DNA from 4 places in the Serratia sarumanii genome. Region 1 is predicted to be linked to each of the others. Evidence: predicted binding sites of a transcription regulator. Region 1 holds the regulator's gene; each other region holds the start of a gene.

Region 1 (5,922 bases):
GTAAAAGCCATGCTAATGAAGCGCGGCCCGATGACCGCAGAAAAAAGAAAGCGGACAAAACCGCTAAAAAAGCCAAAGTGACGGCCCCCGCGAAAAAAACCAAGACCGCCAAGGCGAAAAGCGAGAAAAGCGCGAAAAAGATCGCCAGCGCCAAACCCAAGGCCAAAGCGCAGAAAACCGCCAAGATTAAAGTCACCCCGCCGAAAAAGGGCTACAAAAAAGGCTACGGCCGCCACCGCGAAGCCGGTATGGCCACCGCCAAGCTGGCGCGTGATGAAAAACCGTTGAAACTCAGCCCGGCGCACAAAAAACGCTATCAGCATGCCAAGCAGACCGCGATGGCCAAGCTGATGGGCCAGATGGGCAAACCTTACCGCTGGGGCGGCAGCTCGCCGCGCACCGGTTTCGACTGCAGCGGCCTTATCTATTACGCCTATAAAGACGTGGTAAAAATCAAGATGCCGCGCACCGCCAACGAGATGTACCACCTGCGCGACGCGGCGCCGATCAAGAAAAGCGAACTGGAAAGTGGCGATCTGGTGTTCTTCCGCATCAACAACCGCGGCGTGGCGGATCATGTCGGCGTTTATCTCGGCAACGGCAAATTCATCCAGTCGCCGCGCACCGGCGAAGAGATCCGCATCAGCCAGCTCGACAACGACTATTGGCAAAACCACTACATCGGCGCGCGCCGCGTAGTAACGCCGAAAACCATTCGTTAATTCCCTGCTCTGCGCGGTTGCGGCCCCGGTCGCAACCGCCTGCTCAAGCTATCACCCCTCACACCGCCTCACGCGCATTTCTCGCTTTTCTTCCTGTTTTTTATGATGAAAATTGTTAAGATTGAAAGACCACAATAAAAAACGGCCCATTCGGCTCCCGCTCCGGCGGAAAAAGAGTGGCGCTGTAAAGGAGGAAGCAATGTCGTTTGAATTACCTGCATTACCGTATGAGAAAAACGCGCTCGAGCCGCACATCTCCGCCGAGACCCTGGAATACCACTACGGCAAACACCATAACACCTACGTGGTTAACCTGAACAACCTGGTGAAAGGCAGCGAGTTCGAAGGCAAATCGCTCGAAGAGATCATCAAGACCTCAAACGGCGGCGTCTTCAACAACGCCGCGCAGGTGTGGAACCACACCTTCTACTGGCACTGCCTGTCGCCACAGGGCGGCGGTGAACCGCAGGGCGAACTGGCGGCGGCGATCGTCAAATCCTTCGGCTCTTTCGCTGCGTTCAAAGAGCAGTTTACCGATGCCGCAGTGAAAAACTTCGGCGCCGGTTGGACCTGGCTGGTGAAAAAACCGGACGGCGCGCTGGCGATCGTCAACACCTCCAACGCGGCCACCCCGCTGACCGGTGAAGACAAACCGCTGCTGACCGTTGACGTGTGGGAACACGCGTATTACATCGATTACCGCAATGCGCGTCCAAAATACCTGGAAAACTTCTGGGCGTTGGTCAACTGGACCTTCGCAGCGGAAAACCTGGCGTAAGCGCAGGTTCTGAGGTGATGGGGCGCAGCCAGGCTGCGCCTTTTTTATAACCGGGGGTAAATCAGTTCAACGCGGCAACGAAGCTGAAAGCGATAATGACCGCCAACGCGCAGACGGTGGTGAACAGCGACATCTTCAATTCGGTATCCATGACAACTCCTTTAAAATGGGCTTTCCTAAGGATAAAAGGCGTACAATTAGTACGTCAAATCATTTTCCCACAGTTCGCCGATAAAATCTTGTTATCATTTCCCGGTTTATAATCTCGATTACCTCTTCCACTTTTGTTCAATATGCGACAAAATTCGCAGTTCACAACTGCGTACCGGCATCCATGCCCCTCCTGATTAAGCGCTGAAGACTTCAACACACTAAAAACTCAGTTTTCGCTTCTCTGGAGAAGGATCTACGTAGGCAAACGATTAACATCACACTTACATGCTGTAAACATGTGAGTTCAGGAGTCATTCCTTACATGGCAACGATTAAAGATGTGGCCAAACGCGCGGGCGTTTCCACCACCACCGTTTCGCACGTCATCAATAAGACTCGTTTCGTCGCCGAAGAGACCAAAGCGGCCGTGTGGGCCGCCATCAAAGAGCTGCACTACTCGCCGAGCGCCGTGGCGCGCAGCCTGAAAGTCAATCACACCAAGTCGATCGGCCTGCTGGCCACCTCGAGCGAAGCGCCCTACTTTGCCGAAGTGATCGAGGCGGTGGAAAACAGCTGCTACAGCAAAGGCTACACCCTGATCCTGTGCAACTCGCACAACAATCTGGACAAGCAGCGCGCCTACCTGGCGATGCTGGCGCAAAAGCGCGTCGACGGCCTGTTGGTCATGTGCTCCGAGTACCCGGATCAGCTGCTGGGCATGCTGGAAGATTACCGCAACATCCCGATGGTGGTGATGGACTGGGGCGCCGCGCGCGGCGACTTCACCGACACCATCATCGATAACGCGTTCGAAGGCGGCTATCTGGCCGGCCGTTACCTGATCGAGCGCGGCCACCGCGATATCGGCGCCATTCCGGGCCAGCTGTCGCGCAACACTGGCGGCGGCCGTCATCAGGGCTTTATGAAGGCGCTGCAGGAAGCGCATATCGACATTCGCGAAGAGTGGATCGTCCAGGGTGACTTCGAGCCGGAGTCCGGCTACAAGGCGATGCACCAAATCCTGTCGCAAAAACAGCGGCCGACCGCGGTATTCTGCGGCGGCGATATCATGGCGATGGGCGCCATCTGCGCGGCCGACGAGCTGGGGCTGCGGGTGCCGCAGGATATTTCCGTGATCGGCTATGACAACGTGCGCAACGCTCGCTACTTCACCCCGGCGCTGACCACCATTCACCAGCCGAAAGAGCGTCTGGGCGAAATGGCCTTCACCATGCTGCTGGATCGCATTATCAGTAAACGCGAAGAGTCGCAGGTGATCGAAGTGCATCCGAAGCTGATCGAACGCCGCTCGGTCGCCGACGGCCCGTTCATCGACTACCGCCGCTAATCCCCCGCGCCGGAAGCCTGCGCGGCTTCCGGTTCCACCTCGCTCAGCCACTCCTGATTCAGCGTCTCCCCATCGCCCAGATACGCCAGCAGCCAGCTCATCGCCGGTGACGGTTTATCCTGCTGCCAGGTCAGGCAGCAAGGGCTGGCGGGAAACGGCTGCTGCAGCTGCAACGCCGTCAGCTCACCGCGCTGCACCCGCGGCAGCGCCCGATGCGCCGGCATCATGCCGACGCACAGCCCGGCGCACAGACAGTCGAGCGCCGAAGTCCAGTCCGGCACCACCAGCCGCCGCTGGTTATCCAGCGTCCAGGTGACGCGCTTGGGCAGATTGCGAGAGGTGTCCTCCAGGCAAAGCGAAGGGTACGGCCGCAGCTGATCGTCATTCAGCGGCCCCGTCAACTGCGCGAGAGGATGTTGCGGGCTGGCCACACACAGCCAGTTCATATAACCCATGTCGCGGAAGGCGAAGCCGCCGCCGACCGGCACCGCGCGCGTGGCGCCGATCGCCATGTCCGCCCTGCCATCCACCAAGGCATCCCACACGCCGTTGAACACTTCGGGTTGCAGCATCAATTCGACGTCGGGGAAATGACGGTAGAAATCCAGCACCAGTTGGCGGCTGCGCTGCGGTTTGACGATGATGTCGACCGCGATATTCAGCTGGCCGCGCCATCCGTTGGCCACCTGCTGACAGTGGCGGCGGGTGTCGAGCATTTTTTTGATAACAACTCGCGCATCTTTGATAAACAGCGCACCGGCGGGCGTCAACTCCACATCGCGATGACGCCGCTCAAACAGCGGCACCGCCAGCCATTGCTCCAGCTGCCGTACGGTATAGCTGACCGCCGACGGCACCCGGTGCAGCTCCTGCGCCGCCGCGCTGAAACTGCCGGTGCGCGCCACCGCATCGACCACTTCAAGAGAATATTCAGACCACATCGCCTTGCCTTCAATTTTTTTAACAGCACTTTGCAAATATTACCGTTTCACAAGCAGAGATCCAGCCGGATACACTGGCCGGCGCTAAAAACCTGCGACATTAAAATATTAACGAGAAATACCATGCGAAATTCCTTTGGCTTTATGTTCTACCTCGCCGGCCTGAGCATGCTGGGTTATCTGGCGACCGATATGTATCTGCCCGCCTTCGGCGCCATGCGGGAGGAACTGCAAATTTCCGCCGGCGCGGTGAGCGCCAGCCTGAGCATCTTCCTGGCCGGCTTCGCCTTTGCGCAGCTGCTGTGGGGGCCGCTCTCCGACCGTCTGGGCCGCAAACCGGTATTATTGATCGGGCTGACGCTGTTCGCCCTCGGCTGCCTGGGCATGCTGTGGGTGGAAAACGCCGTGCAGCTCTGGATCCTGCGCTTTATTCAGGCCGTCGGCGTCTGCGCCGCCGCCGCCATCTGGCAAGCGCTGGTGGTTGACCGTTACCGCGAAGGCCAGGCCAACCGCGTGTTCGCCACCATTATGCCGCTGGTAGCGCTGTCGCCGGCGCTGGCGCCGCTGCTCGGCGCCTGGTTGCTGAACCACGCCAGCTGGCGCGCGATCTTCGCCGCGCTGTTGGCCATCACCGCGCTGCTGCTGCTGCCGACGCTGCTGCTCAAAGAGCGCGCCAAAACGCAACCCAGCGCCGATGCGCCAAAAAACAGCGTCAGCTTCTGGCAACTGTTGAGATCCCCGGTGTTCAGCGGCAACGTCGCCATGTACGCCGCCTGCTCGGCCGGCTTCTTCGCCTGGCTGACCGGCTCGCCGTTCATCCTCGGTGACATGGGCTACAGCCCGAGCGATATCGGCCTGAGCTACGTGCCGCAAACGCTGGCCTTCCTGCTGGGTGGCTACGGCTGCCGCGCCGCGCTCAAGCGCATCAACGGCAAAACCCTGCTGCCGTGGCTGCTGGTAGCTTATGGTGTCAGCATGGTGGCGCTGTATCTGGTGGCCACCCTGACCGATCCGACGCTCACCACGCTGCTGATCCCATTCTGCGTGATGGCGCTGGTCAACGGCGCCGGCTATCCGATCATGGTGGCGAATGCGCTGATGCCGTTCCCGGAAAGCAGCGGCAAGGCCGCCGCGCTGCAAAATACGCTGCAGTTGGGGCTGTGCTTTGTGGCGAGCATGCTGGTGTCGGCATTTATTGCCCAGCCGCTGTTGGCGACGGTGACGGTGATGGTGTCTACGGTAATCCTGGCCGCGCTGGGGTATTTCCTGCAGCGTGGAAAAGCGGCCGATGCGCAGCAAAAGCCGCAGCGGGAACATGCTAACTCAGCGTCATAATTGCCAAGTTTAATAATCACTTAAAGAATATGCGTGCCGAGTGCGATTTACAGTTGAGTCAACGCCTCGGCACGCCTATACTCAAAAACAACCTTGTAAAGTAACACCTTATAATCTCTATATCTCAATTAGCGCTTGTGTACGCGCTTTGCGTCACACTCTTTTTTTAAGGATGCGTTTATCCCGCGCCGTTCGCGCCGGGTCGCTTCTTTAAATTTCCTCTGTTCATAGTCGGATATCAGACGCCGCGGGTCTATTTTCCGCCGGTAAACGTATGCACCCGCAGAAATTGTCTAAGCTGTTTCCTAACGGGTCATCAGTCAGAAGAAGGTGATGGAGAAGCTATGAGTTCATCGTGTATAGAAGATCTGAGCATCCAGGACAATCAGTGGTACCGTATCGCGCACGAAATGCTCGGCCTGGCCGGCATTGAAATCAACGGTTCGCGCCCCTTCGATATTCAGGTTAAAAACCCCGATTTCTTTAAACGCGTCTTGCAGCAAGGTTCGCTGGGCCTGGGCGAAAGCTATATGGACGGCTGGTGGGAATGCGAGCGGCTGGATATGTTCTTCCAGCGCGTGGTCAGCGCCGGGCTGGAGAAGAAACTCCCCCACCACCTGAAAGATACCCTGCGTATCGCCGCCG
Region 2 (5,922 bases), 1.9 Mb from region 1:
CTTTACGCCCAGTAATTCCGATTAACGCTTGCACCCTCCGTATTACCGCGGCTGCTGGCACGGAGTTAGCCGGTGCTTCTTCTGCGAGTAACGTCAATTGATGAACGTATTAAGCTCACCACCTTCCTCCTCGCTGAAAGTGCTTTACAACCCGAAGGCCTTCTTCACACACGCGGCATGGCTGCATCAGGCTTGCGCCCATTGTGCAATATTCCCCACTGCTGCCTCCCGTAGGAGTCTGGACCGTGTCTCAGTTCCAGTGTGGCTGGTCATCCTCTCAGACCAGCTAGGGATCGTCGCCTAGGTGAGCCATTACCCCACCTACTAGCTAATCCCATCTGGGCACATCTGATGGCAAGAGGCCCGAAGGTCCCCCTCTTTGGTCTTGCGACGTTATGCGGTATTAGCTACCGTTTCCAGTAGTTATCCCCCTCCATCAGGCAGTTTCCCAGACATTACTCACCCGTCCGCCGCTCGTCACCCAGGGAGCAAGCTCCCCTGTGCTACCGCTCGACTTGCATGTGTTAAGCCTGCCGCCAGCGTTCAATCTGAGCCATGATCAAACTCTTCAATTAAAAGCTTGATGTGCTTCCACTCGAGAAGCGATGCTCAAAGATTTACTGCATGAATTTTACTTCAGTTAGTCACTCTTCAAGACTTGATATTTTTTTGCATCCGAGGATGCTGGATATCGTCTTGTGGAGTGCCCACACAGATTGTCTGATAAATTGTTAAAGAGCAGTGAGTTAGGCGCTTTCGCTTGCTAACTCGAGGTGGCGTATATTACGCTTTCCTCTTTCAGAGTCAACCCTAATTTTCAGGATTTTTTCTCTGCGACCCCCGGATACTCTGTGAAGTTGTTCACATGTTCCGTGTCGATGGAGGCGCATTATAGGGAGTTCCTCGCAGGCCGCAACAGGTATTTTCCGCAAAAACGATCGTTCGCTGCATTCCACAGCAAAACCCCGCCTTATACCCACTTGCACACAGTGTTATCCACAGATGCGATTTGCACGGAAAATTTACGAGCGCCACGCAAACGTTTTCGCTACAATTCCCCGCGACGAAACGATCCCCCTTTTTATGGGGGCGTTACCTGAATATGCGCCTGCCCCTCCCTTTATAAGGCAAAAACCTTTCCTTATAGAGAGAACGAGGTGGACATTCACGTAACGCTCTTTAATTGCGACTCAAAGCCAAGGGATAAAACCATGCAACAACCTCGTCCAATCCGCCGGGCCCTGCTCAGCGTGTCTGACAAAGCCGGTATCGTTGAATTCGCCGAAGCGCTTTCCCAGCGCGGCGTTGAACTGCTCTCCACCGGCGGCACCGCTCGCCTGCTGGCAGACGCCGGTCTGCCCGTTACCGAAGTTTCCGACTACACCGGCTTCCCGGAGATGATGGACGGACGAGTAAAGACCCTGCACCCGAAAGTTCACGGCGGTATTCTCGGCCGCCGCGGACAGGACGACGCCGTCATGACTCAGCATGACATCCAGCCTATCGACATGGTGGTCGTCAATCTGTACCCGTTCGCCCAAACCGTGGCGCGCCCGGATTGCTCGCTGGAAGACGCAGTCGAGAATATCGATATCGGCGGCCCGACCATGGTGCGCTCCGCCGCCAAGAACCATAAAGACGTCGCCATCGTGGTGAAGAGCAGCGACTACGCCGCCATCATTACCGAGATGGACAACAACGACGGCTCGCTGCGCTATGCCACCCGCTTCGATCTCGCCATCAAGGCCTTCGAGCACACCGCCGCCTACGACAGCATGATCGCCAACTACTTCGGCGCGCTGGTGCCGGCGTACCATGGCGAGACCGAGCAGCCGTCCGGCCGCTTCCCGCGCACCCTGAACCTCAACTACATCAAGAAGCAGGATATGCGCTACGGTGAGAACAGCCACCAGCAGGCCGCCTTCTATATAGAAGAAGAGGTAAAGGAAGCGTCCGTCGCGACCGCCGAACAGCTGCAGGGCAAGGCGCTGTCTTATAACAACATCGCCGATACCGACGCCGCGCTGGAATGCGTGAAAGAGTTCGCCGAGCCGGCCTGCGTGATCGTCAAACACGCCAACCCTTGCGGCGTGGCGATCGGCGATGACATCCTGGCCGCCTACGAGCGCGCTTACCAAACCGACCCGACCTCCGCCTTTGGCGGCATCATCGCCTTTAACCGCGAGCTGGATGCCGCCACCGCGCAGGCGATCATCAGCCGCCAGTTCGTGGAAGTGATCATCGCGCCAAACGTCACCCAGGAAGCGCGCTCCCTGCTGGCCGCCAAGCAGAACGTGCGCGTGCTGGCCTGCGGCCAGTGGCAGCAACGCGTGGCGGGGCTGGACTTCAAGCGCGTCAACGGCGGCCTGCTGGTGCAGGATCGCGATCTGGGCATGGTAACCGCCGCCGATCTGCGTGTGGTATCCGAGCGTCAGCCGACCGAACAGGAACTGCGCGACGCGCTGTTCTGCTGGAAAGTGGCCAAGTTCGTGAAATCCAACGCCATCGTTTATGCACGTGACAACATGACCATCGGCATAGGCGCTGGCCAGATGAGCCGCGTTTACTCCGCCAAGATCGCCGGCATCAAAGCGGGCGATGAAGGGCTGGAAGTGAAAGGGTCTGCCATGGCCTCCGACGCCTTCTTCCCGTTCCGCGACGGCATCGATGCCGCGGCGGCGGTCGGCATCACCTGCGTGATCCAGCCGGGCGGCTCGATCCGCGACGACGAAGTGATCGCCGCCGCCAACGAACACGGCATCGCCATGATCTTTACCGACATGCGTCACTTCCGCCATTAATTCCTTTTGCCGCGTGCGCTCCGGCGCACGCCATTCGTGGAGCCCCTGATGAACATTTTGATTATCGGCAACGGCGGGCGCGAGCACGCGCTGGCCTGGAAAGCCGCCCAGTCTCCGCTGGCGGATAAAGTCTACGTTGCGCCGGGCAATGCCGGCACCGCGCTGGAAGCCAATCTGGAAAACGTGGCGATCGCCGCCACCGACATCCCTGCCCTGGTCGCTTTCGCCCAGAGCCATGACATCGGTCTGACCATCGTCGGGCCGGAAGCGCCGCTGGTGATCGGCGTGGTCGATGCCTTCCAGGCCGCCGGTTTGAAAATCTTCGGCCCGTCGCAGGCCGCCGCGCAGCTCGAAGGCTCCAAAGCCTTCACCAAAGATTTCCTGGCGCGCCACCGCATCCCGACCGCCGAATATGAAAACTTTACCGAGGTGGAGCCGGCGCTGGCCTATGTGCGCCGCAAAGGTGCACCGATCGTCATCAAGGCCGATGGCCTGGCGGCCGGTAAAGGCGTGATCGTCGCGATGACGCTGCAGGAAGCGGAAGAGGCGGTGCGAGACATGCTGGCCGGCAACGCCTTCGGCGACGCCGGTCATCGCATCGTGGTGGAAGAGTTCCTCGACGGCGAAGAAGCCAGCTTCATCGTGATGGTCGACGGCGAGAACGTGGTGCCAATGGCCACCAGCCAGGACCACAAGCGCGTCGGCGACGGCGACACCGGCCCGAACACCGGCGGCATGGGAGCTTACTCCCCGGCGCCGGTCGTGACCGACGAAATCCACCGGCGCGCCATGGATCAGGTGATCTGGCCGACGGTGCGCGGCATGGCGGCGGAAGGCAACACCTACGTCGGCTTCCTGTACGCCGGCCTGATGATCGCCGCCGATGGCCAGCCGAAGGTGATCGAATTCAACTGTCGTTTTGGCGATCCCGAAACCCAGCCGATCATGCTGCGCCTGCGTTCCGATCTGGTGGAACTGTGCCTGGCGGGTGCCGAAGGCCGCCTGAACGAGAAAAGCTCCGACTGGGACGAACGCCCTGCGCTCGGCGTAGTGCTGGCGGCCGGCGGTTATCCGGGGGACTATCGCAACGGCGAAGTGATCCAGGGGTTGCCGCAGCAGGAAAGCGCCGACGGCAAGGTCTTCCATGCCGGTACGCGCCTGCAGGGCGATGACGTCGTCACCAGCGGCGGCCGCGTGCTGTGCGTAACGGCGCTGGGCGACACCGTGGCGCAGGCGCAGCAACGCGCCTACCAGCTGGCGGAAGGCATTCAGTGGCCGGGCAGCTTCTGCCGCAAAGATATCGGTTATCGCGCGATTGCGCGCGGCAAGTGATTTGGCCGTCTAAGGTCATGATGGGAGGCTCCGCAGCGCGGGGCCTTTTTTACAGCTGGTCTTCTTTCGGTTCCCAGCTGCAGAAGTCGTCGTTCGCCACCAGCAGCAGTTCGCTGCCTTCGGGCGCTTCCAGCCAGGCGACGCTCACCGGCCGGCTACTGCTGCGGGCGCGTTTCTCGATCCAAACGATGGAGGCGGCATCCAGCCCCGGTTTCATGCGTTGGCCGTCGCAGGTTTGCACCTCGCCCTGCATCCAGCGCCCCTGCAGCAATTTCACCTTGCCGGCGCGCAGCGCATTGCTCACTTCAAGGATCCGCCGCGCCTGATATTGGTACAGAGCGATTTCATCGCTGGTCAACGGTTCGCGGCGTGTCGCCAACTGGCGCTGCATAAAGCTCACCGTGCCGTCGTCGGCAAAGCGCAGCTGAATGGAATCTCGATCGCCGTCGGCATCGTTGCGTTTGATTTGGCGCAGCACGTCGCCCTGATAGGTGTACAGCGTGGTGATGGTACCCGGACCACGGTAAGGGCTGTAGACGCTGACCAACACCTGCGGACGATGTTGCTCATCGTCTTTACGCCACAGGCGTATCACACCCTGATCGGCCACGAAGCCGCTGGCGGTAAAGCTGGGGATATCGGAATGGAAACTGCAGGCACTCAGGCCGACGGCGATGCCAACGGCCATGAGCGCCCGACGAGCAAACAAAAGGGGCGCCATCGCCCCCCTGTTTATTCTTTTCACCGAGGCGCGGTCTTATTTAACAGCGTCTTTCAGTGCTTTGCCAGAAACGAACGCAGGCACGTTGGCTGCTGCGATTTTGATTTCTTTGCCAGTCTGTGGGTTGCGGCCAGTGCGCTCGCTACGATGGTTTACTTTGAAAGTACCGAAGCCAACCAATTGTACTGCATCACCTTCTTTCAGAGACTCAGTAATAGCAGCCAGGGTGGATTCCAGAGCCAGTTTAGCTTGTGCTTTGGAAAGGTCAGCCTTGTCCGCGATTACATCAATCAGTTGAGTCTTGTTCATAAGTTATCCTTACAGTGTGTTTATCGTTTGCAAAGCATCGAGTGCGACGGATATGCCGATTGACAGCACTCTCCTGCATACACGCACCGATAGCCACTTTTTTTACGCCCCCCAAATGTAGACCAGACAGGGTGCGGATGTGAAGCCTTAAGGCATGACAAATCAGGCGTTAAATCACGTTTTGTTGCCTTATTGCGCTAAATTTATCCCGATGTTGCTGACACCGGCCTCTCGCAGGTCGGATCGCAGCCCCTTGATCAGGTCTATATCGCGCTCTTCACAGGCGTCCAACAGGCGGAAAATTTCCCATTGAATGTCCCATTCTTCCTCTACCGCAGGCAAACTTTCCAACTCTTCGTCGGTCATTTCCTTACCGGCTTGGGTCATTTCCAACATCGCCACGGTGCGAATCGATGTTTCGCTGATGGCGATGGCGTGCTCCAGCGTCTCCCCGCCGAGCCGCGAATGGATCAGTTCCCCTAATGCGATACAGGCATCAATTGCCGGGTAAACGCCGTAAAGATCGTAATCTTCCGCCGACGGAATCGCCTCTTCCAACTTCTCGAGCTGGCTGTCGAAGTTGACCTTGGCGTCCTTCACCACCAGCGTTTCCCACACCAAATCCAGAATGCGGCGATAAACCGCCGGATCGCCGAACTCGGTCTGTTTGCAGAACATCTGGTAATTCGGGTACATACGCTCGCACAAACTGGCCATAAAGGTCAAATGTTGCCAGGCCTCGAGCCGTTCCAGACGTAA
Region 3 (5,922 bases), 130 kb from region 1:
CAACACGCCTCGAGAATTCCGAAGCTTACCTCAGATTTTTCTTGAAGAAAAATAAGCCTTACGCTAGCGTGGGAGGGTAACAAAAAAGAGTTAGCATGCTCTTTTTCGTCGCACCTCAAATCTTATTCTTATCATCCATAATGATAATAGCGAACACTTCCCGCCTCTCCGTGCGGGATTCTTTTTCCCGCCGCTGTCGCCCCAATCTGGTGCTTTATGTTGAGATTTGGTTGCCAATAATTTACATTCGCTGTCTGAGAAACCTCAACCTCCCGCGGTGGCCAGGCTGGCAACGGGTGGGCGTTCAGGAGCAAAAGACGTGCAAATGACCCTCATGGAATACATCACTCGCCACTTTAACGGCGATCTTCATCGTTACGCGCAGTCTGAAGGCGTCAGCCGTGAACAAATCATTAGTTGGATAAATAATGAATGTCACGTGATCAAAGGCAGGCTGTTTATGCCGGTGAAGCATCTCCCGGTTGAACAAGCCCAGTGATGACAAAAAAAACCCCGCCAAGCGGGGTTTTCTGTTTCTGATAACACGGAAAATCAGAAGTTATAGCCGACCACGAGGTAATAACCCCAGCCGGTAGACTTGATCGGGCCCTGCGGGGTGCCGATATCCGCGCCATCCTGCCACTGGCCGCCGTTATGGAAGTAACGCGCCACGAAAGAATAGTGCCAATGATCGTAGTTCAGCGCCAAAATATGGCTGGAGGCGATCGAGTTGCTGGTGCGCACCTGTTTGCCGGTGCCGTCAACCCAATGGCTGTCCTTGCCCAGATCGGAACCGAAGTCGAAGTTGGTGAAGCCGATGTAGCTCAGGTTGCCGCCCCACACCTGGGTCAGCGGCACGAAGTATTTCACCTTGAAGCGGTAACCGTCCCAGCTGTTCTCGTTGGCGGCCTGGTAGTTTTCCCACTGGTATTTGGCATAGATGTTCATCGACAGGCTCATCGGCAGGCCGGTGTCGATATCGGTGCCCAGACCCATGTACCAGGTGTTCTGACGGCCGTCGGCGTTGTGGCCCAGATCATAGATGTAGTTGTTGGCGAAGTACCACTCTTTGAACGGACCGAAGCTCAGATCGGTGCCGGTCAGCTTGTCGATGGAGAAGCGCGGTTCAATCTCCATAAACAGCGGGGAACCTTTGTCCCAGATGCCGCGATCCGGGGTATTGCCCACGCCGAAGAACTTCGGCACGTCAACGTAACCGTAGAAATCGAACCAGTCTTTCTTGGCGAAGGCTTCGTATTCGAGATACACGTCGTTATTCAGCTGCGGCCCGAAGCGGGTGTGGTAGCTGCCCACCACGTTGACGCTCTGGTGCCACCAGTCGGAGACATATTGACTGTCTTTGCTATCAGCCATTGATGATGCACTGTAAGACGCTGCGAGCAGTACACCTGCTGCGAGAGCTATTTTTTTCATTTTATTACCACATGCTTAAAGGGCCATTTCCTGCCCGTTTAGAAAAGATGACAATGAGTCTGCCGACACCTGGCGTTGTCTTCACACAGAAACTCGGATGACGCGCGCATTATAGAAACCACTGACTGTAAGAATCTGTGATCCAGTTACGCATTTCGCGAATAGGTAATCGATTGCGTTCACATTTGTCAAATTATGTTTCATTCAAATTCACATTCGTTGTGATTTTTGTCATGCACATCGATTTTTAGCGCAGTTTTTGAGCCAACTGTCATCAGGGCGTCACCTGCCCGCCATTGAGCCGCGGCAAAGAAAAAGCCGACGTATAAACGTCGGCCTTCATAAAATCAGTAAAAAATACGCAAAGCGAAATCAGTTCACCGCCGGCACCGCCTTGGCGATGTTTTCCTGGCGGAACGCCACCTCTTCGCCGTTTTTCACCTCCCAGCTGGCGACCGGGATATCGGTCTTGGGCGCCGCCGCGACGACCGAGCCGTAAATCAGCTTGTCGTCGCGGCGCAAAATATAAACGTCGAGCTGATATTCATGCCGCAGATTCGCCGTGGTCAGGCGCACGGTATCGCCGCGCTCGTAGTGATGCACGTCGATTTCGGGTTGTTGAATAAATTGAATGTCGCTTCTCATCGTCGTCGTTCCTTCAGGCAACATGGCTAGTTAAATTCTAGTTCAACATTGCGCCGACGGCGGATAATTTCCGTTAATTTCCACGGGTTGCCCGCCAACAGATCAGCGAGCCGAGAGTGACCATCGCCACGCCCTGCCAGAAATTGACGGTCAGCGAGGTGTGCAACACCAGCGCGGCGAACACTGCCGACAGGACCGGGGTAAAATAAGAGACGGTCGCCAGCAGCGTCATGTTGCCGTGCAGAATGCCGACGTTCCAGGCGGCATACCCCGCCCCCATCGCCACCCCGGCGCACAGCAGCGTCACAGTCACGCCGGCGCTGAACTGCATGCCGCTTTCCGCGCTGAAGGCATATTTAAGCCACAGCGCCAGCGCGGTCAGCACAATGAACAGCACCACGCCGTTGCTGCCCTGGGCGATCTTCTTGGTCAGGTTGCAGTACAGCGCCCAGATCACCGCGCCGCTGAACGCCAGCCCGTAGCTGAGCGGATTGCTGCGCACGTTGGCCAGCATCTGCGCCGGTGACCAGCCGCCCTCGCCGCTCATGATCCAGCCGATGCCGAACAGCGACAGCAGCAGCCCCGGCAGCAGCCACCATTTCGCCTTTTGGCCGTTGAGCGCCAGCGCCATCAGCACGGTGAAACAGGGCCACAGGTAGTTGATCATGCCCACTTCTATCGCCTGCAGGCGGGTATTGGCGTAGCCGAGCGACAGCGACAGGCAGATCTCGTAGCTGACGAACAGCAGACTGCCGACGATGAGATAAGGCCGCGGAAAGCTGCGCCATTTCGGCACGCCGAGCGCCACCAGCAAAAACGCCGCGCTGACGCTGTAGATCATCGCCGCGCCGCCGATCGGCCCCAGCCCTTCGCTGACGCTGCGAATCAGGCCGACGACGCTGCTCCACAGCACAATGGCCAACAAACCGAACAGCGTGGCGCGGGTACGCGAGGGTAAAGCGGGCATAAGGCGGGTCCAATGGGTTATTTTTTATCAGGTTTTTCACTCTACTGCCGCACGCGCCAAAAAGAAAGGCGGGAAATTCCCGCCTGTGAGTTTATTGCTGCGGCTGCCGCTCGAGCTGCGGCGGCGGCTGGCGAAAACGCCGGGTCAGCCAGGCCAAATAGCCGAAGCCCAGCGTCGCCCAGATCAGCCCCATGGTCAGCGAGCTCTTCTCCAGGTTCAGCCACAGCACCCCCACCGTCAGCGCCCCCACCAGCGGCAGGAACAGGAAGTTGAAGCGATCCTTCCAGCTTTTGTTGCGCCCTTCGCGAATGAAGAAGTGGCTGATCACCGACAGGTTGACGAAGGTAAAGGCCACCAGCGCGCCGAAGTTGATCAGCGCCGTGGCGGTCACCAGATCGAACGACAGCGCCGACAGCGCCACCAGCCCGACCATCAGCACGTTCAGCGATGGCGTGCGCCATTTAGGGTGAATGTAGCCGAAGAATTTCTCCGGGAACACGTTGTCACGCCCCATCACGTACAGCAGGCGCGACACGCTGGCGTGCGACGCCAGACCGGAGGCCAGCGTGTTGATAAAGGTCACGCACAGGAAGATCGACTGGAACAGCTTGCCGCCGACGTACAGCGCGATCTCCGGCAGCGCGGCATCGGGCTGGTGGAAACGCTGAATGGTCGGGAAAAACAGCTGGATGAAGAACGACACGCTGATAAAGATCACCCCGCCATACAGCGCGGTCAGGAAGATGGCGCGCGGGATCACCTTGGCGGCGTCGGGCGTCTCTTCGCACAGCGTGGTGACCGCGTCAAAGCCGAGGAACGAGAAGCACAGGATAGTGGCGCCGGTAATGATCGGCAGCAGGTGCGCATTCTCACTGAGGAACGGCCGCAGGCTCCACACCGTGCCCATCCCCTCGCCGTTGTGCAGGCCGCGCACCACCAGGTAGATGAACACCAGAATGATCGCCACCTGCGCCAGCACGAACAGGGTATTGAAGTTGGCCACCAGATTGACGCTTTTCAGATTGATGGCGGTAATCAGGATAACGAAGCCCACCACCCACACCCAGGGCGGCACTTCCGGGAACAGCGCGGTCAGGTAAATCTTCGCCAGCAGCGTGTTGATCATCGGCAGGAACAGATAATCGAGCAGCGATGACCACCCCACCAGAAAACCGACGTGCGGGTTGATCGCCTTCTGCGCATAGGTGTAGGCGGAGCCGGCGGTAGGAAACTGGCGCACCAGTTTGCCGTAGCTGATGGCGGTGAACAGCACGCCGGCCAGCGCCAGCAGATAGGAGGTCGGCACATGGCCGTCGGTGAGGCCGGAGACGATGCCGAAGGTATCGAACACCGTCATCGGCGTCAGATAGGCAAGGCCCATCATCACCACCTGCCACAGCCTGAGGGATTTGCGCAGCTGCGGTTTGCCCGCCGGGCCGCCGTCGGTGGCTTTAATCGTCATGGCATTTCCCCTCTTGGTCCTCTGCTGTCAACCGTGCAACGTCATTCAGAGAGGCCGCGGGGAAACTGCTGCTCAGGCGGCGGGTAAAACGGGTTGAGGTCACTGTCGGGCGGCCGGCGACCGGCCCGTAGGCACTGCGGCACAGGCAAACGTCTGCGCATGGGAATGACTGAGTCATGGTTATTTCCTCGTCGGCGTCCTGTACGCCGTGATAGAAGAAATTCAGTACCGCAGCGCGCAGCCTCACCGGCCACAGGAGAGCCGATGAAATGCGCCGGACGCGCGCGGTAGTCGCAGGGTGAGCGGGATCAGGCGTTTTTCAGCATCCACTCGATTTCGGTTTCGGTGATCAGGCGCTCGAACTGCACCAGCTCATCGGTTTTGCAGGCCAGATAGACGTGGCTGAAACGTTCGCCCAGCAATGCATTGAGCACCGGCTGATGTTCGAACTCGTACAGCGCGTCGCTCTGGCGGATCGGGAACGGCAGCCCGTCCTGCTCCAGCCCGTTGCCGGTCACCGGCTCAGGCAGCGGCAGCGCGGTTTCCAGCCCGTAGACGATGCCGGCCAGAATGGCCGCCATCACCAGATAAGGGTTGGCGTCGGCGCCCGCCACGCGGTACTCCACGCGGTGGTTGTCGCGATCGCCGCAGGGAATGCGCAGCGCCACGGTGCGGTTGTTATGCCCCCAAGAGGCCTGGGTCGGCACATACATGCCGGGCTGGAAGCGGCGGTAGGCGTTGACGTTCGGCGCCAGCAGCGCCATCGAAGACGGCATCAGGGCGATCATGCCCGCCAGCGCCTGTTTCAGCAGCGCCGAATCTTCGCCATCGTCGTCGGCGAACACGTTGTTGCCCTGCGCGTTCAGCATGCTGATGTGCACGTGCATGCCGCTGCCGGCGTGTTCCTCATACGGCTTGGCCATAAAGGTCGCCTGCATGTTGTGGTTCTCGGCCACCATGCGCACCAGCCGCTTCAGCGCCAGCGCGTGATCGCAGGCCTGCAGCACGTCGTCGGTATGGTGCAGGTTGACCTCGAACTGCCCCGGCGACGCCTCCGCCACCGCGCCGTCCGCCGGAATGCCCTGCAAACGCGCCAGTTCGTCGATCTCGCTCAGCACGTCGGCGAAATGGTTGAGGTTATCGACGGAATACACCTGGCTTTGGGTGTTGCGCTCTTGCGTGCCCGGCGCGCACGGCGGCTGCAGATAGCCCTCCGCGTCGCGTTGACGATCGATGAGATAGAACTCCAACTCTACCGCTACCACGGGGGAAAGCCCGCGCTGACGCAAGCGCTGCCACACTCGGTTCAGCACATTGCGCGGTTCAACGTCAAAGGGAGTGCCATCTTCATCCAGCATGGTGAGCAGCACCTGCGCGATATATTGCGGGTCCGCCGCCGACGGCGTCAGCGTGC
Region 4 (5,922 bases), 1.6 Mb from region 1:
TGCCGCAGCCCAAGCAACTGAGCCAGGCGTTTCACGACGCCGGCCTCAGGCTGGCGGCCAACATCAAGCCGTGCCTGCTGCAGGATCACCCGCAGTATCAGGAGGTGGCGGCGCAGGGGCTGTTTATCCGCGATTCGCAAAGCGACGCACCCGAGCGCTCCAGCTTCTGGGACGATGAGGGATCGCACCTCGACTTCACCAACCCGGCGGCGGTGCGCTGGTGGCAGCAGGGTGTCACGCAGCAGCTGCTGGAGATGGGCATCGACTCGACCTGGAACGACAACAACGAGTACGAAGTGTGGGACGGCGAAGCGCGCTGCCACGGCTTCGGGCGGCCGATCGCCATCAAGCACATCCGCCCGGTGATGCCGCTGCTGATGATGCGCGCCTCGATGGAGGCCCAGCAGCGCTTCGCGCCGCAGAAGCGGCCGTACCTGATCTCGCGCTCCGGCTGCGCCGGCATGCAGCGCTACGTGCAGACCTGGAGCGGCGACAACCGCACCAGCTGGCAGACGTTGCGCTACAACATCCGCATGGGGCTGGGCATGAGCCTGTCGGGGTTGTATAACCTCGGCCACGACGTCGGCGGCTTCTCCGGCGACAAACCGGACGCGGAACTGCTGGTACGCTGGGTACAAAACGGCGTGATGCATCCGCGTTTCACTATCCACTCCTGGAACGACGACGCCACGGTCAATGAACCCTGGATGTACCCGGCCGCCACCCCGGCGGTGCGCGAGGCGATCAACCTGCGTTACCGGCTGCTGCCGTATTTCTACACCCTGCTATGGCAGGCCTGCGCGGACGACGAGCCGATGCTGCGCCCGACCTTTCTCGATCATGAACAGGATGCGCGCACCTTCGACGAGAACGACGATTTTCTGATCGGCCGCGATCTGCTGGTGGCCAGCGTAGTGGAGCCGGGGCAGCGCCGGCGTTCGGTGTATCTGCCGGACAACGGCGAAGGCTGGTACTGCTTCTACAGCGGCCAGTGGTTCGGCGACGGCCAGACGGTGACGCTGGCGGCTCCGCTGGAGCGTTTGCCGCTGCTGGTGCGCGCCGGGGCGGCGCTGCCGCTGTCGCAGCGGCTGGCGCATGTGGACGTGGCCGCCGACGATCGGCGCGAGCTGCGGCTGTTTCCGCTCAAGGGCTGCGGCGCAAGCAGCGGGCTGTTGTTTGAGGACGACGGTGAAAGCGAAGGCTGGCGACAGGGCGATGCGCTGTGGCTGCGTTGGGAAATGCGCTGCGACCATCAGCGCATCATGCTGGATATCACGACGGAAGGGCGTTTCCGCCCGGCCTGGCGCACGTTGGCGCTCAGCCTGCCGGAAGGCGAAATGCGCGCGCTGTGGGTGAACGGCGAACCGGGCGAGCGTTTTACGCTGGAGTAGGGGTTACTCGGCCGCGCGTTTCTTGCGCGGCTTCTTGGCGACGGTGATGGTTTTCACCTCGCTTTCCACCCAGCCGTCCTGCAGGCGGGTTTTCAGCAGTTCGCCGACCTGCGCCTGCTTGGTGGTTTTCAGCAGCTCGCCGCGCGGGGTTTGCGTCACGCTGTAGCCGCGCGCCAGCGTCGCCAGCGGGCTGACGGTTTCCAACTGGCTGCAGGCCACGCCGAAGCGCTGGCGGTAGGCGTTGAGCTGCCGCTCCATCGCTTGCTGCAGGCGGTATTCCTGCTGCTGCACGCGCTGTTGGTAGCGGTGAATGCGGCCCTGCGGCTGCACCTGCGCCAGCCGCTGCTGGGCGCGTTCGCTGCGGCGGGCGGCCAGGCGCAGCTGTTGCTGCATGCCGTCTTCCATCCGGCGCTGCAGCTTGAACAGCAGCGTCTGCTGGCGCGCCAGGCGCAGATGCGGATGCTGCTGCTGTAAACGGTGGTGAATGCGGGTGAACTGCTGCTGGCGCTGCGCCAGGTAGTAATCCATCGCCATCTCCAGCCGCTGCTGCTGCGACTGCAGCTGGCGCAACAGCTCGAGCTGATTGCGGCTGACCAGTTCGGCGGCGGCGGAAGGGGTCGGCGCGCGCAGATCGGCGACGAAGTCGGCGATGGTGACGTCGGTTTCATGGCCGACGGCGCTGACGATCGGAATGCGGCTGGCGAAGATCGCCCGCGCCACGCGTTCGTCGTTGAAGCTCCACAGATCTTCCAGCGAACCGCCGCCGCGGCCGACGATCAGCACGTCGCATTCGTCGCGGCGGTTGGCGGCCTCGATGGCGCGCACGATCTGCATCGGCGCTTCGGCTCCCTGCACCGAGGTGGGGTAGATGACGATCGGCAACGACGGATCGCGCCGCTGCAATACCTGCAGAATATCGTGCAGCGCCGCGCCGCTGGCGGAGGTGATCACCCCGACGCGTTTGGCCGGGGCGGGCAGCGGCTGCTTGAACTGCTGATCGAACAGCCCTTCGGCGCTCAGGCGCTGTTTCAGCTGCTCGAACTGTTGCTGCAGCAGGCCGTCGCCGGCGGGCTGCATGCTCTCGGCGATCAGCTGGTAGTCGCCGCGCGGTTCATACAGCGTAATGCTGGCGCGCACCAGGACCTGCTGGCCGTTTTGCGGCCGGAAGGTGACGCGGCGGTTGCTGTTGCGGAACATCGCGCAGCGCACCTGGGCGCGATCGTCTTTCAGCGTGAAATACCAGTGGCCGGAGGCGGGCTGGGAGAGGTTGGAGATCTCGGCGGAGAGCCAAATCTGCCCCATTTCCATTTCCAGCAGTTGGCGAACCGTCTGATTGAGGCGGCTTACGGTAAAAATGGAAGGCGAAACAGGTAGCGACATGTGACCCAGATCAAATTTCAAAACAATCACTTAATTGGTCGATACTACATGGCTGAAAAAGGTAATCAAGACTTTTTGTAAGAAAGTGCTGGAGGCAACCGATTCCGCTCTGTATAATGCCGCGGCAATATTTTATCTTTTTCACAGCCCACCCTGGTGAGATATTGCCCATGCTACGTATCGCTAAAGAAGCTCTGACGTTTGACGACGTCCTCCTGGTTCCAGCCCACTCCACGGTTCTGCCTAACACCGCAGAGCTCGGCACTCAACTGACCAAAACCATCCGCCTGAACATCCCTATGCTGTCCGCAGCCATGGATACCGTTACCGAATCCGGCCTGGCCATCGCGCTGGCGCAGGAAGGCGGCCTGGGCTTCATCCACAAAAACATGTCCATCGAGCGCCAGGCTGAAGAAGTCAGCCGCGTGAAGAAGCATGAAAGCGGCGTAGTTACCGACCCGCAGACCGTTACCCCATCCACCACGCTGCAGGAAGTGAAAGAGCTGACCGCGCGCAACGGCTTTGCCGGTTACCCGGTCGTCACCGAAGACAATGAGCTGGTCGGCATCATCACCGGCCGCGACGTGCGCTTCGTGACCGATCTGACCCAGCCGGTCACCGCGGTCATGACGCCGAAAGATCGCCTGGTCACCGTGAAAGAAGGTGAAGCGCGCGACGTGGTACTGCAGAAGATGCACGAAAAGCGCGTAGAAAAAGCGCTGGTGGTGGACGACAGCTTCCACCTGCTGGGCATGATCACCGTTAAAGACTTCCAAAAAGCGGAACGCAAACCGAACGCCTGTAAAGACGAGCACGGCCGTCTGCGCGTGGGCGCGGCGGTCGGCGCCGGCGCCGGCAACGAAGAGCGCGTTGACGCGCTGGTGGCGGCAGGCGTTGACGTTCTGCTGATCGACTCCTCGCACGGCCACTCCGAAGGCGTGTTGCAGCGCATCCGCGAAACCCGCGCCAAATACCCGGATCTGCAGATCGTCGGCGGCAACGTCGCGACCGCAGCGGGCGCCAAAGCGCTGGCTGAAGCCGGCGTGAGCGCGGTGAAAGTCGGTATCGGCCCTGGCTCCATCTGTACTACCCGCATCGTGACCGGCGTGGGCGTACCGCAGATCACCGCCATCGCCGACGCGGTGGAAGCGCTGGAAGGCACCGGCATCCCGGTTATCGCCGACGGCGGCATCCGCTTCTCCGGCGACATCGCCAAAGCGATCGCCGCGGGCGCATCCTGCGTGATGGTCGGCTCCATGCTGGCGGGCACCGAAGAATCCCCGGGCGAAATCGAGCTGTATCAGGGCCGTTCGTTCAAATCTTACCGCGGCATGGGCTCGCTGGGCGCGATGTCCAAAGGCTCTTCCGACCGTTACTTCCAGACCGATAACGCCGCCGACAAACTGGTGCCGGAAGGTATCGAAGGCCGCGTGGCCTATAAAGGCATGCTGAAAGCCATCGTGCACCAGCAGATGGGCGGCCTGCGCTCCTGCATGGGCCTGACCGGCTGCGCCACCATCGACGATCTGCGCACCAAGGCGGAGTTCGTGCGCATCAGCGGCGCCGGCATTCAGGAAAGCCACGTGCACGACGTGACCATCACCAAAGAGTCGCCGAACTACCGCATGGGCTAATGCCTTAACCTCTCCTGAGTGAGAGGCCGGGGTGGGGCGTTAAGCCCCATCCCGAAACACACATTTTCGCTCTTTTTCTCTTGTTGCTGGAATTCGCCTCACATGACACAAAATATCCATAAGCATCGCATCCTGATACTGGACTTCGGTTCGCAATACACCCAACTGGTCGCCCGCCGCGTGCGCGAAATCGGCGTTTACTGCGAACTGTGGGCCTGGGACGTTAGCGAAGAGCAGATCCGCGAATTCAACCCAAGCGGCATCATCCTCTCCGGCGGCCCGGAAAGCACCACCGAAGCCGGCAGCCCGCGCGCCCCTGACTATGTGTTCAACGCCGGTGTGCCGGTGCTGGGCGTGTGCTACGGCATGCAGACCATGGCGATGCAGCTGGGTGGCCATGTGCAGGGTTCCACCGAACGCGAGTTCGGCTACGCGCAGGTGGAAATCGTCAAAGAGAGCGCGCTGCTGCGCGACATCGAAGACGCCATCAGCCCGGCCGGCAAACCGCTGCTGGACGTGTGGATGAGCCACGGCGACAAAGTGACCGCGATCCCGTCCGACTTCGTGACCGTCGCCAGCACCGACACCTGCCCGTTCGCCATTATGGCCAACGAAGAAAAACGCTTCTACGGCGTGCAGTTCCACCCGGAAGTGACCCACACTCGCCAGGGCCAGCGCATGCTGGAGCGCTTCGTACTGGACATCTGCCAGTGTGAAGCCCTGTGGACCCCGGCCACCATCATCGAAGATGCGGTCGAGCGCATCCGCGAGCAGGTGGGTGAAGACCACGTGATCCTCGGCCTGTCCGGCGGCGTTGACTCCTCCGTCACCGCGATGCTGTTGCACCGCGCCATCGGCAAACGCCTGACCTGCGTGTTCGTCGACAACGGCCTGCTGCGCCTGAACGAAGCCAAGCAGGTAATGGAAATGTTCGGCGACCACTTCGGCCTGAACATCGTGCACGTCGAAGCGGAAAACCGCTTCCTGACCGCGCTGGCGGGCGTGGACGAGCCGGAAGCCAAGCGCAAGATCATCGGCCGCGTGTTCGTTGAAGTGTTCGACGAAGAAGCCTGCAAGCAAGAGCAGGTGAAATGGCTGGCACAGGGCACCATCTACCCGGACGTGATCGAATCCGCCGCTTCCGCCACCGGCAAAGCGCACGTGATCAAATCGCACCACAACGTGGGCGGCCTGCCGAAAGAGATGAAGCTGGGCCTGGTCGAGCCGCTGAAAGAGCTGTTCAAAGACGAAGTGCGCAAGATCGGCCTGGAGCTGGGCCTGCCGTACGACATGCTGTTCCGTCACCCGTTCCCGGGCCCGGGTCTGGGCGTGCGCGTGCTGGGCGAAGTGAAGAAAGAGTACTGCGATCTGCTGCGCCGCGCTGACGCTATCTTCATCGAAGAGCTGCACAAAGCCGACCTGTACAACAAAGTCAGCCAGGCGTTCACCGTGTTCCTGCCGGTGCGTTCGGTCGGCGTGATGGGCGACGGCCGCAAATACGACTGGGTGGTCTCCCT

The links. The regulator PurR, encoded in region 1, represses purine synthesis genes. The targets are predictions, from matches to a motif close to CANGCAAACGTTTGCNTG.
Region 2: purH (bifunctional phosphoribosylaminoimidazolecarboxamide formyltransferase/IMP cyclohydrolase) is a predicted target of PurR. The motif match lies at 1,033-1,050, and genes of this name have one in related genera.
Region 3: SSARUM_RS09990 (nucleoside-specific channel-forming protein Tsx) is a predicted target of PurR. The motif match lies at 1,597-1,614, and genes of this name have one in related genera.
Region 4: guaB (IMP dehydrogenase) is a predicted target of PurR. The motif match lies at 2,863-2,880, and genes of this name have one in related genera.

Annotation. Positions count from the first base shown of each region.
Region 1 is NZ_CP124750.1:2,211,097-2,217,018, reverse strand. Features, by position in the region: gene SSARUM_RS10625 (C40 family peptidase) at 1-722, shown strand, start outside; gene sodB (superoxide dismutase [Fe]) at 922-1,500, shown strand; gene cydH (cytochrome bd-I oxidase subunit CydH) at 1,562-1,651, opposite strand; gene purR (HTH-type transcriptional repressor PurR) at 1,976-3,001, shown strand; gene punR (DNA-binding transcriptional activator PunR) at 2,998-3,942, opposite strand; gene punC (purine nucleoside transporter PunC) at 4,066-5,277, shown strand; gene cfa (cyclopropane fatty acyl phospholipid synthase) at 5,622-5,922, shown strand, end outside.
Region 2 is NZ_CP124750.1:280,143-286,064, reverse strand. Features, by position in the region: rRNA gene SSARUM_RS01320 (16S ribosomal RNA) at 1-575, opposite strand, end outside; gene purH (bifunctional phosphoribosylaminoimidazolecarboxamide formyltransferase/IMP cyclohydrolase) at 1,212-2,801, shown strand; gene purD (phosphoribosylamine--glycine ligase) at 2,850-4,133, shown strand; gene SSARUM_RS01305 (DUF1481 domain-containing protein) at 4,183-4,854, opposite strand; gene hupA (nucleoid-associated protein HU-alpha) at 4,891-5,163, opposite strand; gene SSARUM_RS01295 (YjaG family protein) at 5,353-5,922, opposite strand, start outside.
Region 3 is NZ_CP124750.1:2,082,002-2,087,923, reverse strand. Features, by position in the region: gene SSARUM_RS09995 (hypothetical protein) at 320-499, shown strand; gene SSARUM_RS09990 (nucleoside-specific channel-forming protein Tsx) at 553-1,434, opposite strand; gene SSARUM_RS09985 (hypothetical protein) at 1,807-2,079, opposite strand; gene yddG (aromatic amino acid DMT transporter YddG) at 2,153-3,046, opposite strand; gene SSARUM_RS09975 (APC family permease) at 3,138-4,508, opposite strand; gene SSARUM_RS09970 (glutamine synthetase family protein) at 4,817-5,922, opposite strand, start outside.
Region 4 is NZ_CP124750.1:3,772,263-3,778,184, reverse strand. Features, by position in the region: gene SSARUM_RS17945 (glycoside hydrolase family 31 protein) at 1-1,391, shown strand, start outside; gene xseA (exodeoxyribonuclease VII large subunit) at 1,395-2,771, opposite strand; gene guaB (IMP dehydrogenase) at 2,942-4,405, shown strand; gene guaA (glutamine-hydrolyzing GMP synthase) at 4,508-5,922, shown strand, end outside.